2 regions of the Streptomyces sp. NPDC104307 genome follow, and region 2 is predicted to be linked to the other one. Evidence: predicted binding sites of a transcription regulator. Region 2 holds the regulator's gene; the other holds the start of a gene.
The links. Region 2 encodes HspR, which represses chaperone genes until heat shock. Its sites were predicted from a motif close to TTGAGNNNNNNNNNCTCAA; they were not measured.
Positions count from the first base shown of each region.

Region 1: a site for HspR is predicted at 4,997-5,015, ahead of lon (endopeptidase La). Genes of this name have one in related genera too.

Region 1 is NZ_JBVJMU010000014.1:174,915-183,538, reverse strand. Features, by position in the region: gene ACZ601_RS29205 (MarR family winged helix-turn-helix transcriptional regulator) at 1-383, opposite strand, end outside; gene ACZ601_RS29200 (lysozyme) at 608-1,471, shown strand; gene ACZ601_RS29195 (polysaccharide deacetylase family protein) at 1,771-2,451, shown strand; gene lon (endopeptidase La) at 2,548-4,974, opposite strand; partial or broken gene ACZ601_RS29185 (isochorismatase family protein) at 5,173-5,562, shown strand; partial or broken gene ACZ601_RS29180 (cysteine hydrolase) at 5,741-5,932, shown strand; gene ACZ601_RS29175 (nucleotidyltransferase) at 5,981-6,799, shown strand; gene ACZ601_RS29170 (spermidine synthase family protein) at 6,917-7,609, shown strand; gene ACZ601_RS29165 (response regulator transcription factor) at 7,845-8,582, shown strand; gene ACZ601_RS29160 (HAMP domain-containing sensor histidine kinase) at 8,579-8,624, shown strand, end outside.
Region 2 is NZ_JBVJMU010000006.1:150,783-159,406, reverse strand. Features, by position in the region: gene dnaK (molecular chaperone DnaK) at 1-1,375, shown strand, start outside; gene grpE (nucleotide exchange factor GrpE) at 1,372-2,031, shown strand; gene dnaJ (molecular chaperone DnaJ) at 2,155-3,348, shown strand; gene ACZ601_RS17990 (heat shock protein transcriptional repressor HspR) at 3,350-3,796, shown strand; gene ACZ601_RS17985 (helix-turn-helix transcriptional regulator) at 3,857-4,876, opposite strand; gene ACZ601_RS17980 (helix-turn-helix transcriptional regulator) at 4,980-5,954, opposite strand; gene ACZ601_RS17975 (hypothetical protein) at 6,095-6,439, shown strand; gene ACZ601_RS17970 (Rieske (2Fe-2S) protein) at 6,436-6,756, shown strand; gene ACZ601_RS17965 (pyridoxamine 5'-phosphate oxidase family protein) at 6,868-7,272, opposite strand; gene clpB (ATP-dependent chaperone ClpB) at 7,475-8,624, shown strand, end outside.

The DNA of each region.
Region 1 (8,624 bases), on a different contig from region 2:
TGCCGGAATCGTTCGAGGCCCTCGTCGGTGAGGCGGACGAGGAAGGCCCGCCCGTCGGCCGGATCGGGCTCGCGCGCCACCAGTCCGAGACCTTCCAGGGCGCGCAGTTGACGGCTCATGGTGGCCTTGCCGACTCCGAAGTACGAGGCGAGGTCCGTCGCCCGCTGCCGGCCCGCCGACTCCAGGCGCACGAAGAGCCCGTAGGCGGCAGCCTCCAGCTCGGGGTGGACCTCGCGCGCCATCTCGCCGGAATTCGCCCGTGCACGGCGCAGGAACACCGCCAATTCCAGCTCCAGGGCCAGGAATTCGTGGTCCACACCACTTGTCCCGGCTGCGCCCGGTTCACTCCCTCTTTCGCTCCCGTGCACGTCAACACCCCTCATGAGCTTTCCTGCCGCTGAAAGTTTCCTTCACCGCTGGTCATCGCCGCAGCTCCGCCAGTATTTCGCAGGAGTAGACCAACGGCACCGCCCTGGCCCTCTTCCGCAGCACGGGTCTACGTGCGTAGCGTCATGCATGGCATGTTCACACCATGACGTGCCATCAGGGGTGCGCGCACCGGTCCCTGAGTCAGCAGATCCCCCCACTGAGGCCTCGGAGGCACGCAATGCCCGTGCACAGATCCGGCTCGAAGACCGCCCGCCGCTCACGCATCGCGGCCGCGGGAACTCTGCTCGCAGCACTCTCCCTCCTCATCACCCTGCCGGGCGCCGCGGGCGCCGCGGGCGCCGCGGGCAACCCGGCCACCGGGGACCCCACGAAGCCCGCCAGGGGCTCGGCCACCATGGGCATGGGCGTCGTCGCCCACGACGGCCGGGGCGGGCTGCCGGCCGGCACCCGTGCCGCGCAGACGGAGGGCGTGGACGTCAGCGGCCACCAGAACGCCGTGAACTGGGCCGCCCTCTGGAGCAGCGGCGTCAAGTGGGCGTACGTGAAGGCGACCGAGGGCACGTACTACACGAACGAGGACTTCGCCCAGCAGTACAACGGTTCGTACAACGTGGGCATGATCCGCGGCTCGTACCACTTCGCCACCCCGGACACCACGAGCGGCGCCGTCCAGGCCAACTACTTCGTCGACCACGGCGGCGGCTGGTCGAAGGACGGCAAGACCCTGCCGGGCGCGCTCGACATCGAGTGGAACCCGTACGGCGACCAGTGCTACGGCAAGACCCCGGCCGCGATGGTCTCCTGGATCCGCGACTTCGTGAACACCTACAAGGCGCGCACCGGACGCGACGCGGTCATCTACACCGCGACGAGCTGGTGGCAGACCTGCACGGGCAACAACGCGGGCTTCGGCACCACCAACCCGCTCTGGGTGGCCCGCTACAACTCCACGGTCGGCGCGCTCCCGGCCGGCTGGGGCTTCTACACGATGTGGCAGTACACCTCGACCGGCCCCACCGTGGGCGATCACAGCCACTTCAACGGCGCCCTCGACCGCGTACAGGCGCTGGCCAACGGCTGAGCCGCCCCGCCGGCGGCCGCCCGGCGCAGCCTCCCCACAGAAGAGCCCGGCGACGCACCCCGTCGCCGGGTTCTTCCCGTTTCAAGCCCCTGACCAGGCATTAAGCCTCCGGGGAAGGCAGGCACCCCCGCTATACATGGCATGTATACGCGGTGTGTATAGTCCCTCCGGGCGCACGCCGAGTGCGCCATTCAGCCAAGAGGGAGTGACCCGCCTTGCCCAGTAGGACGAAGTCGATCGGTACGGGGTTGGCCGTCACCCTTGTGACGGCCCTCACCCTCACGCTCAGCGGCTGCTCGATGGAGACCACCGCCCCCGGTTCCGCACGCGCCGACGCCGCCTCGGACTCCAAGGGGTCCTTCGGTCCGGTGGACTGCCGCAAGGCCAAGTGCATAGCCCTGACGTTCGACGCGGGCCCGGCCGAGGACACCCCCCACCTGCTGGACATCCTCAAGAAGGAGAAGGTCCACGCGACCTTCTTCCTGCTGGGCAAGAACCATGTGAAGAAGCACCCCGACACGGTCCGCCGGATCGAGGCCGAGGGTCACGAGGTGGCCAACCACACCTGGTCGCACGAGATCCTGACGGACAAGAAGCCCGCCCAGATACGCGCCGAGCTGGAGAAGACGCAGGACGCGATAGCGGCGATCACCGGCAAGAAGCCGAGGCTGATGCGCCCGCCGCAGGGCCGCACGGACGACACGGTCTCCAACATCAGCAAGGACCTGGGGCTCTCCCAGATCCTGTGGAGCGCCACCGCCAAGGACTACTCGACGACCGACTCCGCGCTGATCAAGAAGCGGATACTCGACCAGGCGAGCAAGGACGGCATCATCCTGCTGCACGACATCTACAAGGGCTCGGTGCCCGCGGTGCCGGGCATCATCGACGCGCTGAAGAAGCAGGGCTACACCTTCGTGACGGTCCCCCAGCTGATGGCGCCCGCCGAGCCGGTCCCGGGCACGATCTACCGTCCGTAGGCCTCTCGTACGCGGAACGGCCCGCCACCCCGCGAGGGGTGACGGGCCGTCCGTACCGGCCGCGCCCGTGGTGCCGCGCCCGTCACTGCGCGGCGCCTACGCGGCGGCCGGGATCCTGCGCTCCGCCGGGGCCGAGGCCGGGGCGAGGGCGATCTCCAGCACCTGGCGGACGTCGGTGACCGGGTGGACGTCCAGCGTGTCCAGCACCTCGGCGGGGACGTCGTCCAGATCGGCCTCGTTGCGCTGCGGGATCACCACGGTGGTGATGCCCGCGCGGTGGGCGGCCAGCAGCTTCTGCTTCAGCCCGCCGATCGGCAGCACCCGTCCGGTCAGCGACACCTCACCGGTCATCGCCACGTCCGTGCGGACGAGGCGTCCGGAGAGCAGCGAGGCCAGCGCGGTCGTCAGGGTGATGCCGGCGCTCGGGCCGTCCTTGGGGACCGCGCCCGCCGGGAAGTGGATGTGCACGCCCCGGTCCTTGAGGTCCGCGACCGGCAGCTCCAGCTCCGCCCCGTGCGAGCGCAGGAAGCTCAGCGCGATCTGCGCGGACTCCTTCATGACGTCACCGAGCTGGCCGGTGAGGGTCAGTCCGGAGGCACCGGTCTCCGGGTCGGCGAGCGAGGCCTCCACGAAGAGGACATCGCCCCCGGCACCGGTCACCGCGAGCCCGGTGGCCACGCCCGGCACCGCGGTGCGGCGCTCGGCCGGGTCCTGGGCGGACTCGGGGACGTGGTGCGGCCGGCCGATGAGGCCGCGCAGGTGCTCATCGGTCACCGTGAACGGCAGTTCCCGGTCACCGAGCTCGTGCTGGGCCGCCACCTTGCGCAGCAGCCGGGCCACGGAACGCTCCAGGTTCCGCACCCCTGCCTCGCGGGTGTACTCGCCGGCCAGCTTGCGCAGGGCGGACTCGTCGAGGGTGACCTCGTCCGGCTCCAGACCGGCCCGCTCCAGCTGGCGCGGGAGCAGGTGGTCGCGGGCGATGACGACCTTCTCGTCCTCGGTGTAGCCGTCGAGCCTGACCAGCTCCATCCGGTCGAGCAGGGCTTCCGGGATCGCTTCCAGGACGTTGGCGGTGGCCAGGAAGACGACGTCGCTGAGGTCGAGTTCGACCTCCAGGTAGTGGTCGCGGAAGGTGTGGTTCTGGGCCGGGTCGAGCACTTCGAGGAGGGCCGCGGCCGGGTCGCCCCGGTAGTCGGAGCCGACCTTGTCGATCTCGTCGAGCAGGACGACCGGGTTCATCGAACCGGCCTCCTTGATGGCCCGGACGATGCGTCCGGGCAGCGCGCCGACGTAGGTGCGCCGGTGGCCGCGGATCTCCGCCTCGTCCCGGACGCCGCCGAGCGCGACGCGGACGAACTCGCGGCCCATGGCGTGCGCCACGGATTCACCCAGCGAGGTTTTTCCGACCCCGGGAGGCCCGACCAGCGCCAGCACCGCACCGCCGCGCCGCCCGCCGACGACGCCAAGACCTCGGTCGGCGCGCCGCTTGCGCACCGCGAGGTACTCGGTGATGCGCTCCTTCACGTCCTGGAGCCCGGCGTGCTCGGCGTCCAGGATCTCCTGGGCGCCCTTGATGTCGTAGGCGTCCTCGGTCCGCTCGGTCCACGGCAGTTCGAGGACGGTGTCGAGCCAGGTCCTGATCCAGGAGCCCTCCGGGCTCTGGTCGGAGGAGCGCTCCAGCTTGTCGACCTCCTTGAGCGCGGCCTCACGGACGTGGTCGGGAAGGTCTGCGGCCTCGACGCGGGCCCGGTAGTCGTCGGACTCGTCGCCGGAGCCGGAGTCGCCGTTGAGTTCGGAGAGCTCCTTGCGGACGGCGTCGAGCTGGCGCCGCAGCAGGAACTCGCGCTGCTGCTTGTCGACGCCCTCCTGGACGTCCTTGGCGATGGACTCCGCGACGTCCTGCTCCGCGAGGTGTTCACCGAGCCACTGGATGGCGAGCTTCAGCCTGGCGACCGGGTCCGCGGTCTCCAGCAGCCGCACCTTCTGGGCGGTGGTGAGGAAGGGGGAGTATCCGGAGTTGTCCGCGAGCGCGGAGACGTCCTCGATCTGCTGGACCCGGTCCACGACCTGCCAGGCGCCGCGCTGCTTCAGCCAGCTGGTGGCGAGCGCCTTGTACTCCTTGGCGAGTTCGCTGACGGCTCCGGGGAGGGGGTCGGGGGCCGACGCGTCGACCCGGGTGCCCTCCACCCAGAGCGCGGAGCCCGGTCCGGTGGTTCCGGCGCCGATCCGTACCCGGCCGCGGCCCCGGATGAGCGCGCCGAGGTCTCCGTCGGAGAGCCGTCCGACCTGTTCGACGGTGCCGATGACACCGATGCCGGTGTAGGTGCCCTCGACGCGCGGGACGAGCAGCACCTCGGGCTTGCCGCCGCCCGCGCGGGCAACGGCCTGCGCGGACTCCACAGCGGCGCGTACGTCGGTGTCGGACAGGTCCAGAGGCACCACCATCCCGGGCAGCACGACCTCGTCGTCGAGCGGCAGCACAGGCAGGGTGAGCGGTGTGACCGCATTGGACTCAGTAGCCATGATCTCCCCTTCGGCAGTCAAGTTGAGCTATGCAGACTCAATGCTTATGAGCTGCTCAATGTTCCCCGGTCTGTGTTCGCTGTGAGCGATCAGCAACACGATCAGGTGACGACTGCCTGCGCCCGCCTCTCGTGCAACACACGGAAGCGCCCGCGAAATCCCGTGGAAGGCGCGGGCCGTGCCCGACAGGATGGCGCCATGAACGATGCCGCTCACCCCTCGCATGCCCTGCTGGTCGTCGACGTCCAGAAGGCCGGGGTGACGGGCGACCGTGCGGTGCCCGGCGCGGCCGGACTCCTGGAGCGGGTGGCCGAGCTGATCGCACGCGCCCGGAGCGGCGGCGCGCTGGTCGTGCACCTCCAGAACGACGGCGCGCCCGGCTCGGACGACGAGCCACACACCCCGGGCTGGGCGCTGCACCTGCCCGTCGAGGCCGGTCCCGGGGAGGTGGTGATCCGCAAGACCAAGGACGACGGCTTCGCGGGCACCCGGCTGGGAGAGCTGCTGAGCGGCGCCGGGGCCCGGTCGCTCGCGGTGTGCGGGGTGATGTCGGAGATGTGCGTCCAGGCCACCGCCCGTACCGCCCTGGCCCCAGGGCGTGTCTTCAAACTGCCGTCTGCCGGGCGACGCCATGCACGCACTCTCGCCGTGCCGGCCCCAGACCCCGGTACGTCCAGTACAGGGGCCTGGGGCCGGCACGCCGAGAGCACGCACCTGACGCCGCCCGGCCGCCCTTCGGGCAACGACGGCAGTTTGAAGACACGCCCTGGACTACCGGGTCGTCCTGCCGTACGACGCCCACGCGACGCAGGACGTCCCGGCCGCCCCCGGCATCAGCGCCGCCGTCCCGGCCGCCGTGGTGTCCCGGGTCGCGGCGTGGGCGATCAGCGGCGATGCCGAGGTCACCGTGCCGGCTGCGGACGTGACGTTCGCCGCCCCGCCCTCGCGTCCGCGCTGAGCCCGAAAAGCGTTCGGCGCGGCCCCGGCGACAGGGCAGAGTGCGCGTATGAACGAAGACAGAGGGCTGGAACCGGACGGCACGATCGCCCGCGAGGGCTCGCTGAGCCGGGTGCCGGAGCGGTTCGCGCCGGTCGTGGCGGCCGCCCGGTCCCGGATCTCCGGGGTCTTCGGCCCCGACCGGCTGGACAGCGCCTACCTCTACGGCAGCATTCCGCGCGGCACGGCCGTTCCCGGCGTCTCCGACCTGGATCTGCAACTGGTCCTGCACGCCGAGCCCACCGAGACGGACCGGGCCGACGCCGACGCCGTCGAGGCCGGACTCGACGCGTCGTTCGAGCAGATCGACGGCGTCGGCATCCTGCTGTCCGGCAGGGACACCGTGCTCAGCGAACTCGAACGCCATGACACGGGCTTCTTCCTCGCCTGCCTGTGCACCCCGCTGCTCGGCGACGACCTCGCCGGGCGGCTGCCGCGCTACCGTCCGAGCTCACTGCTCGCCCGGGAGACCAACGGCGACCTGTGCCTGCTGCTGCCGCGCTGGCACGAGCGGGCGGCCGGGGCGACGACGGACTCCGAACGCCGCGCCATGAGCCGCCGCGTCGCCCGCCGCATCGTGCGGACGGGCTTCACCCTGGTGATGCCCAGGTGGGGCGGCTGGACCAGCGATCTGACCGAGTGCGCCGAGCTCTTCGCCCGTTACTACCCCCACCAGCCCGAGCGGGCCGAGCAGATGCGGCTGGCCGCCCGCACGGGCCGCGCCCCGACCGCGGACCCGGCCGTCCTGTCGATGCTCGTCGACGACCTCGCCCCGTGGCTGGCGGCCGAGCACATCGCGGTGCACGGCGAGAAGGCCCCGCGCCCCTGAACACCTCCACGGTCCGGGGCACCCCACTGGCCCAGGAAGCGCCGCTCGGGCCAGGATGGGCCCGACACCGACCGGCGGTGACCGCACCCGCCGACCAACCCACCGGAGACCCGCGCCATGCACCACACCCACGGCCCCGACGCCCTCGCCCCCGTCACCCTCGACCGCCGCGAGGGACCGTACGGGGAGGTCGTCCTGCGCAGGCGGGGCGACGACTTCGAGATCATCGCCAACGGGTGCTTCCTGATGGACACCTCGGACGGGCGCTCCGAGCGGCTGCTGATCGACGCCGCCCTCGCCGCGCTGCCCGCGGACCGGCCGGCCCCGGCGGTGCTCATCGGCGGCCTCGGCGTCGGGTTCTCGCTCGCGCGGGCCGCCGCGGAACCGCGCTGGGGCCGGATCGCGGTGGTGGAGCGGGAACAGGCCATCGTGGACTGGCACCTGGGCGGGCCGCTGGCCGGGATCTCGGGAGCGGCGCTGGCCGATCCGCGGGCCGCGATCCTGACGGCGGATCTCGTCGCCCATCTCCGTACCACTACGGAACGTTACGACGCGCTGTGTCTGGACATCGACAACGGACCGGACTGGACGGTCACGGAGGACAACGGGAACCTCTACTCCCCCGCCGGGCTGGCCGACTGCCTCCGGTGCCTCACGCCCGGCGGGGTGCTCGCGGTGTGGTCCGCGCAACCGTCCGCCGCGTTCGAGGAAGCCCTGCGCGATGCCGGATTCCATGGGGTTCGGACCGAAGAGGTCGGCGTTGCCCGAGGTGTGCCCGACGTGGTCCATCTCGCACTTCGCGCCGAGTGAGATTCCCCCGCCGGGTATCCGGGCCCCTGGGACGCCCGGGGGCCAAGCGCCACAAGAGCGACACTCCACCTCCTTCGCGCGGGCCGCGCACCCCCACGCCCTTGCACCCTGCGTAGCCGGGAACGGCCCGCTGCCTTTACGCTGCTGACCGATAACGGGATCTCCCGCGAAATTCACAAGCGATAACCGTGCGTCCGGGGGAATGGCCCCCGCGAGAACGGGCAGGGGCGGGGCGATGGAACAGACACACACCACCCACAACGGTGTCGCGGCCACCCCTGGCGCGCAGCGCCGGGTGCTGGTGGTCGAGGACGACGCGACGATCGTCGATGCCATTTCCGCCCGGCTGCGGGCCGAGGGCTTCCTGGTGCAGACCGCGCTCGACGGCCCCGCGGCCGTGGACGCGGCCGAGGCCTGGCAGCCGGATCTGATGGTGCTCGACATCATGCTGCCCGGCTTCGACGGGCTGGAGGTCTGCCGCCGGGTGCAGGCCCAGCGCCCGGTGCCGGTCCTGATGCTGACCGCAAGGGACGACGAGACCGACATGCTCGTCGGACTCGGGGTCGGCGCCGACGACTACATGACCAAGCCGTTCTCCATGCGTGAGCTGGCGGCCCGGGTGCACGTCCTGCTGCGCCGCGTCGAGCGGGCCGCGCTGGCCGCCGTGACGCCGCGCAGCGGCATACTGCGCCTCGGCGAGCTGGAGATCGACCACGCGCAGCGCCGGGTGCGGGTGCGGGCGGACGACGTCCACCTGACGCCGACCGAGTTCGACCTGCTGGTCTGCCTGGCCAACACGCCGCGCGCGGTGCTGTCCCGGGAGCAACTGCTGGCCGAGGTCTGGGACTGGGCGGACGCCTCCGGCACCAGGACTGTCGACAGCCACATCAAGGCGCTGCGCCGGAAGATCGGCGCGGAGCGCATCCGTACCGTGCACGGTGTCGGTTACGCCCTGGAGACCCCGGCGCCATGACCGCGCCCGGACCGGGGCTGCGGCCGTTCTCGATCAAGGCCA
Region 2 (8,624 bases):
GACGATCCTCGTCTTCGACCTCGGTGGCGGCACCTTCGACGTGTCGCTCCTGGAGATCGGTGACGGCGTCGTCGAGGTGAAGGCCACCAACGGTGACAACAACCTCGGTGGTGACGACTGGGACCAGCGCGTCGTCGACTACCTGGTGAAGCAGTTCGCCAATGGGCACGGCGTGGACCTGTCCAAGGACAAGATGGCTCTCCAGCGTCTCCGCGAGGCCGCGGAGAAGGCGAAGATCGAGCTGTCGTCCTCGACGGAGACCACGATCAACCTGCCGTACATCACGGCGTCGGCCGAGGGCCCGCTGCACCTGGACGAGAAGCTCACGCGCTCGCAGTTCCAGCAGCTCACCGCGGACCTCCTGGACCGCTGCAAGAACCCGTTCCACAACGTCATCAAGGACGCGGGCATCCAGCTCTCCGAGATCGACCACGTCGTTCTCGTCGGTGGCTCGACCCGTATGCCGGCCGTCGCCGAGCTCGTCAAGGAGCTCACGGGCGGCCAGGACGCCAACAAGGGTGTGAACCCGGACGAGGTCGTCGCCATCGGCGCCTCGCTCCAGGCCGGTGTCCTCAAGGGCGAGGTCAAGGACGTCCTGCTGCTCGACGTGACCCCGCTGTCCCTCGGTATCGAGACCAAGGGAGGGATCATGACGAAGCTCATCGAGCGCAACACCACGATCCCGACCAAGCGCTCCGAGATCTTCACGACGGCCGAGGACAACCAGCCGTCCGTGCAGATCCAGGTCTACCAGGGCGAGCGCGAGATCGCGGCGTACAACAAGAAGCTCGGGATGTTCGAGCTGACCGGTCTGCCGCCGGCCCCGCGTGGCGTGCCGCAGATCGAGGTCGCGTTCGACATCGACGCCAACGGCATCATGCACGTCGCTGCCAAGGACCTCGGCACCGGCAAGGAGCAGAAGATGACCGTCACCGGTGGCTCCTCGCTGCCGAAGGACGAGGTCAACCGGATGCGCGAAGAGGCCGAGCAGTACGCGGACGAGGACCACCGCCGCCGCGAGGCCGCCGAATCGCGCAACCAGGGCGAGCAGCTCGTCTACCAGACGGAGAAGTTCCTCAAGGACAACGAGGACAAGGTCCCCGGTGACGTGAAGACGGAGGTGGAGACCGCGCTCACCGAGCTGAAGGAGAAGCTCAAGGGCGAGGACACCGCCGAGATCCGTACCGCCACCGAGAAGGTCGCGGCCGTCTCCCAGAAGCTGGGCCAGGCGATGTACGCCAACGCCCAGGCCGAGGGCGGCCCGCAGGCCGAGGGCCAGCCGGGTGCAGAGCAGGCACAGGGTGACGCCCAGGACGATGTCGTCGACGCCGAGATCGTCGACGACGAGAAGGACACCAAGGGCGGTGCGGCGTGACCGAGGAGACTCCGGGCTTCGAGGAGAAGCCCGACGTCCCCTCCGGCGCCACCCCTGAAGACGCCGGGACGGGGGCCGCCACCCCCTCTTCGGAGGAGGCGGCGGCCCCCGCCGGGGACGCGAACGAGACAGCCGGTCTGACGGCACAGCTGGACCAGGTCCGCACCGCGCTCTCCGAGCGCACCGCAGACCTCCAGCGGCTCCAGGCCGAGTACCAGAACTACCGCCGCCGCGTGGAGCGGGACCGGGTCACGGTCAAGGAGATCGCGGTCGCGGGTCTCCTGTCCGAGCTGCTGCCCGTGCTCGACGACGTCGGCCGGGCCCGGGAGCACGGCGAGCTGCTGGGCGGGTTCAAGTCGGTGGCCGAATCGCTGGAGACGGTCGTCGCCAAGCTCGGCCTCCAGCAGTTCGGCAAGGAGGGCGAGCCCTTCGACCCGACGATCCACGAGGCCCTGATGCACTCGTACGCGCCGGACGTCACGGAGACGACCTGCGTGGCGATCCTGCAGCCCGGGTACCGGATCGGCGAGCGCACCATCCGTCCCGCACGGGTGGCGGTGGCCGAACCCCAGCCGGGGGCGACGCCCGCGGCCGCGAAGGACGCGAAAGAAGAGCAGGCAGCCGACGAGGAGAGCGGTGGCGGCGAGGAGGTCTGACATTCCGTCCGACCACCTGGCAGCACATCGCCCGGCCACCGGGCCTCGCGCACGGACCACGCCGCACACCGGCACGGTCCGTACGCGGGGCCCCGGGCCGGTCGTCCGGAAGGAGGGACGTCGATGAGTACGAAGGACTTCGTCGAGAAGGACTACTACAAGGTTCTCGGCGTCCCCAAGGACGCCACGGACGCCGAGATCAAGAAGGCGTACCGGAAGCTCGCCCGCGAGTTCCACCCGGACGCCAACAAGGGCGACAACAAGGCGGAGGAGCGCTTCAAGGAGATCTCCGAGGCCAACGACGTCCTCGGTGACACCAAGAGGCGCAAGGAGTACGACGAGGCCCGCGCCCTCTTCGGCAACGGCGGCTTCCGCCCCGGACCCGGCAGCGGTGGCGGCAACTTCAACTTCGACCTGGGCGACCTCTTCGGAGGCGCCCCGGGCGGCGGTCAGGGCGGCGGAGCCGGCGGCTTCGGCGGCGGTGGCGGCGGTCTGGGCGACGTGTTCGGCGGCCTCTTCAACCGGGGCGGCGGCGCCGGCACCCGGGTGCAGCCGCGCCGCGGCCAGGACATCGAGTCCGAGGTGACGCTCAGTTTCACCGAGGCGGTCGACGGGGCCACGGTCCCGCTGCGGATGTCCAGCCAGGCGCCCTGCAAGGCGTGCTCCGGCACCGGCGACAAGAACGGCACCCCCAGGGTCTGCCCGACCTGCGTCGGCACCGGACAGGTCTCGCGCGGCACCGGCGGCGGGTTCTCGCTCACCGATCCCTGCGTGGACTGCAAGGGCCGGGGCCTCATCGCCCAGGACCCCTGCGACGTCTGCAAGGGCAGCGGCCGGGCGAAGTCGTCCCGCACCATGCAGGTGCGGATCCCGGCGGGCGTCTCCGACGGCCAGCGGATCCGGCTGCGCGGCAAGGGCAGTCCGGGCGAGCGCGGCGGACCGGCCGGTGACCTCTACGTCATCGTCCACGTCGACGCCCACCCGGTCTTCGGCCGCAAGGGCGACAACCTCACCGTCACCGTGCCCGTCACCTTCACGGAGGCGGCGCTCGGCGGCGAGGTGAAGGTGCCCACCCTCGGCGGACCTCCGGTCACCCTCAAGCTGCCGGCCGGCACGCCCAACGGGCGCACCATGCGCGCCCGGGGCAAGGGCGCGGTGCGCAAGGACGGCAGCCGCGGCGACCTGCTGGTCACCGTGGAGGTGGTGGTCCCCACGGACCTGGGCACGGACGCCAGGGACGCCCTGGAGGCCTATCGCAAGGCCACCGCGGACCAGGACCCGCGGGCGGAGCTGTTCCAGGCAGCGAAGGGAGCTTGAGATGGACGGCCGCCGGCGTAATCCGTACCAGCTGACCGATGAGTCCCCGGTGTACGTGATCTCGATCGCGGCCCAGCTCTCGGGGCTGCATCCCCAGACGCTGCGCCAGTACGACCGCCTCGGCCTGGTCTCTCCCGACCGCACGGCCGGGCGCGGCAGGCGCTACTCGGCCCGCGACATCGAGCTGCTGCGCACCGTGCAGCAGCTGTCGCAGGACGAGGGCATCAACCTGGCCGGCATCAAGCGCATCATCGAGCTGGAGAACCAGGTCGCCGCGCTCCAGCAGCGGATCGCCGAGCTCTCGGCGGCCGTGGACGGCGCGGACGCGGCGCTCCAGCAGCGCGAGGCCCAGGTGCACGCCTCCTACCGGCGCGATCTGGTGCCGTACCAGGACGTGCAGCACACCAGCGCACTGGTGGTCTGGCGGCCCAAGCGGCCCAAGGACTGAGCGCTCCAAGGCCCAAGGCCCAAGCACTGAGCGGGCCCGGCCCGTTCGCGGCGGAGCCCGTCACCCCGGTCGATCCGGGGTGGCGGGCTCCGCCGTCGTTCCGTGCGGTGCGGTCCCGGCGATCCCCGAGCGGACGAGCAGGGCGCCGAGCTGGGTGCGGCTGGTGGCGTTGAGCGTGTGCATGAGCTTGGAGACGTGGGCGCGGCAGGTGCGGACGCTGATGCCGAGCTTTCCGGCCACGACCTGGTCGGTGTGGCCCTCGACCAGGAGGCGGGCGACGCTGAGCTGGACGGCGGTGACCGAGGTGCCGGCCGGGGCGGCCGGCAGCGGCTCCGTGAGCGGGATGGCCTGCGCCCACAGGACCTCGTACATCTGGATCAGATAGCGGACCAGCGCGGGGTGCCGGATCTCCAGCGCGACATCGCGCGCGGCGTTGGCCGGGATGAAGGCCACGGTGTGGTCGAAGACGAGCAGCCGGTCGACCGTCTGCTCCAGTGTGCGGATCTGGAGGAGGCCCGGCGGCATCTGCTTCAGATAGGACTTGAAGGCCTGGTTGTAGCGGACGGGGTGCTGGTAGATGTGCCGGAGCGGCGTGCCCCGCTCCAGGGTCAGCCTGGCCCGCGACAGGGCCCTCTGGAGCTGGTCGGGCGGTCGGGTGCTGCCCGGCTGCAGCGTCCGGATCTCCTCCGTGGCGCTCTCCGTCGCGTTCTGGACGGCGGCGTCGATCAGGGGCAGGCCTTCGAGGACCGTGATGGCGAGGTTGGGGTCCGTACTGGCCACGGTCGTCAGGGGTGCCAGCGAGTCGGCCAGGGCGGCCGAGAGGCTGAGGCGTTCGTGGATCTCCCGCACGACGGGCTGCAGGAGGTGGGCCAGGGCGGCGGAGGGCGGCACGGGACGCACCCAGGCCTCGTCCTGCGGGTCGGGGTGGACCAGCGCCAGGTCGGTGAGACAGGGCACCACTTCGATGGCGGCCCGGGGTATCCGTCCCGCGCTCAGCGCCTCGGTGTAGACGCCGACCGCCGTGTCGCACAGCGCACGGTCCTCGTGGGCGTGCGCCGGTGTGTCCTCATCCCTGCCCATTCGGGCCCCCCACTTTTTGCAGTGCAGCAAGATGACGGTGGTGGCAGCCTAGTTCGCGGTCCACTGTGGGTGTTGCGGGGGAGCCGGTAACTCTCCCGGCCGGTCAGGAGTCCTGATCGAGGATTCCCGACTGGGCGATCAGGTAGCCGAGCTGGGCACGGCTCGTGCTTCCCAGCACGGCGGACAGCTTGGCGACATGGGCGCGGCAGGTGCGGACGTTCATGCCGAGCCGACGGGCTATCGCCTCGTCGACGTGCCCCTCGATCAGCAGCGTGGCGATGGCGCGCTGGACGCCCGTGATGCCGTCGCGGGCCGGATCGTACGGAGCCGCCTCGTCCAGCGGGACGGCGCGGCGCCAGAGTTGTTCGAAGACCTTCGTCAGATAGGCGACCAGTGCGGGGTGGCGTATTTCCAGGGCGGTGGGCTGGTCGTCCTGGACCGGGATGAAGGCTACGGTGTCGTCGCAGATGATGAGGCGCTCGATGAGCTCCTCCAGCGTGCGGATCTCCATCCGGGCGCCCGCCATCAGGTCGACGTAGGCGAACGTGCGCTGGCTGTGCCGGACCGTGTGCTGGTAGAGAGTGCGGACGCTGATGCCGGAATCTATGAGAGGTTTGCTGCGGGTCAGCGCCTCGCTGAGGACTTCCTCGCTGCGCCTGCCTCCGGGCTGGACGGTCAGCACTTCCGTCCGGCTCTCGGCGATGGCCAGGTCGAGCGCTCCGTTGATCCGGTCAATGCCCTCCAGCACCGTGATCGCATGCGTGGGCGCGGGGCTCTGGGCGCTGATGGCCAGGAACGGTTCGAAGGCGTCGGTCAGCTCGACGGAGGTCCGCCGGCGATCCTGGATCTCGCGTTCCAGCGGGTAGAGGCGCTGAGCCAGGGCGGCGGAAGGCGGAACCGGACGTAGCCACGACGCGTCGTCCGGATCGGGCAGCAGAAGACCGAACTTGACGAGGCAGGGCGCCGACCTGACCTCGGCGCGGGCGAGGCGGCCCACGCTGAGCGCCGCCGCGTAAAGCCTGACGCCCTCGGTGCACAGGTTGGTGACCGCATGAGTATGTGTCGGTTTCGTGTCCATTATAGGCAAAACTCCACCCCCCAGGGTCCTGAACATTCAGGAACATGATGCATCGCTCCTGTGGCATTGACGCGTCCGAATAAGCCATCGTCTCTTGAAGAGCGGGGGAGAGGATCCATCAAGTGAGGACGAAGCCGACTATGAACAAGAGAATGCTTCGCTCAGTGCTTGGCACTGCGTTCGCGGCTGCTGCACTGCTGCTCGTGACGCACGGCTCTGCTCCGGACGTCGGATGGGGCAATGCGGAGGCAATCCCCGCCGTCGACTCCTACCAGGGTGACGTCGGTTGGGGCTATGTGTCGCCCGCCGCTGTCGGCGGTGTTCACCAGGCCGATGTCGGCTGGGGCAACGCGCAGCCCGTCGCTGTCGGTGCTGTCTACCAGGGCGATGTGGGTTGGGGCTATGTGTCGCCCGCCGCTGCCGGCGGTGCTCACCAGGCCGATGTCGGCTGGGGGAATTCCGTTGAGAACAGGGCCGAGTTGTGACCACTCCGCCGGACGACCGGACCTTCAGACGTGAAATGGCAACCGCCTACCGCTCAGGGTGGCATTTCATCGACCTCGTCACGGCACTCCCCCACCGTGGTGATTCGTTGATGGTCACCCTGTTCGGCGACCCGGTCGTCGTCGCTCGTGAGGACGACGGGGAGGTCCGCGCCTACCGCTGTCTCCGCAAGCCGCGCGGGGCGCCGCAGCCGGTGCGCTGCGCCATCCGGTACGACATGATTTTCGTCAACCTCGCACAGCGTGACCACCAGCTGTTCGAACCTGAAGCCATCTCCGCCACCCCCCGCAGTGCCTGAGCGATCCCCCGTCGTTCCACGTCGCTCAGACACTCCCCCACACAACGGCGTCACCGTGACCTGAACACGGTGACGCCGTTGTGCTGTGCCCGCCCGGAGGGCGCCCGCCGGTCAGCCGCGGCCCAGCGCCCGGTCCAGGGTGATCTCGATGGCGACGCGGTCCGGGTTGGGCTTCGGCGCGCGCCCGTAGCGGGCCGTCTTGCGGCGTTCCGCGTCCTCGACCCTGTCCCGCTCCGTGCGCACCCTGGCGACGCCCTCCAGGGTCGCCCAGCGGCGCCCTTCCGCCTGGCAGACCGCGACCCGCGCGCCGTCCGGTCCCGCGGCCAGGATGTTGGCGACCTTGCGGCTGTGCCTGCCGGTGATGATGCGGGCGAGACCCGCCTCCGGGTCGTACGTCACGCAGACCGGGACCACGTGCGGGGTGCCGTCGGGGCGGAGCGTCGTGAGGGTGCATACATGGGGCTCGCGCCAGAAGGCCAGGTACTCGGGGCCGGGATCGCGTACGTCGACTGCCATGGGGTCAGCGTAGGCAGCCCGGCGACGCCGCGCGGTGGCGGGCGGGCCGGTCGGCCGGTTCACTCGGACAGGAGGTGCGCGGCGGCGCGCGTGGTCCGCCGGGGACCGTTTTCCACCTTGAGTGGAATAGACTCAACTTTACGCACGTTGATCGTGTCAGAAGTGAGTACGGGCCAGTCGTCGCAAGGAGGAGAGAGGGCACGTGGACGCCGAGCTGACCAACAGGAGCCGGGACGCCATCAACGCGGCCACCAGCAGGGCCGTGAAGGACGGGCACGCCGATCTGACCCCGGGGCATTTGCTGCTGGCGCTGCTCGCGGGGGAGGACAACGAGAATCTCGTCGATCTGCTGGCCGCCGTCGACGCGGACCAGATCGCCGTCCGCACCGAGACGGAGCGGCTGCTGTCCGCGCTGCCCAGCGTGACCGGGTCGACCGTCGCACCCCCGCAGCCCAACCGCGAGCTGCTCGCGGTGATCTCCGACGCGGCGCAGCGGGCCAAGGAGCTGGGCGACGACTTCATCTCCACCGAGCACCTGCTGATCGGGATCGCCGCGAAGGGCGGTCGCGCCGGTGAGATCCTCGACGGTCAGGGGGCCAGTGCGAAGAAGCTGCTGGACGCGTTCGAGAAGAGCAGGGGAGGGCGCCGGGTGACCACACCCGACCCGGAGGGCCAGTACAAGGCCCTGGAGAAATTCGGTACGGACTTCACCGCGGCCGCCCGCGAGGGCAAGCTCGACCCGGTCATCGGCCGGGACCAGGAGATCCGCCGCGTCGTCCAGGTGCTCTCGCGCCGCACCAAGAACAACCCGGTGCTCATCGGTGAGCCCGGCGTCGGCAAGACCGCCGTCGTCGAGGGGCTCGCCCAGCGCATCGTCAAGGGCGATGTCCCCGAGTCCCTCAAGAACAAGCGGCTCGTCTCGCTGGACCTCGGCGCGATGGTCGCGGGCGCGAAGTACCGGGGCGAGTTCGAGGAGCGGCTGAAGACCGTCCTCTCCGAGATCAAGGAGAGCGACGGCCAGATCATCACGTTCATCGACGAGCTGCACACCGTCGTCGGCGCGGGCGCGGGCGGCGACTCCGCCATGGACGCGGGCAACATGCTCAAGCCCATGCTGGCCCGCGGCGAGCTGCGGATGGTCGGCGCCACCACGCTCGACGAGTACCGCGAGCGGATCGAGAAGGACCCGGCGCTGGAGCGCCGCTTCCAGCAGGTGCTGGTGGCGGAGCCGTCCGTCGAGGACACCATCGCGATCCTGCGCGGGCTCAAGGGCCGCTACGAGGCCCACCACAAGGTGCAGATCGCGGACTCCTCGCTGGTCGCGGCCGCGACCCTGTCCGACCGCTACATCA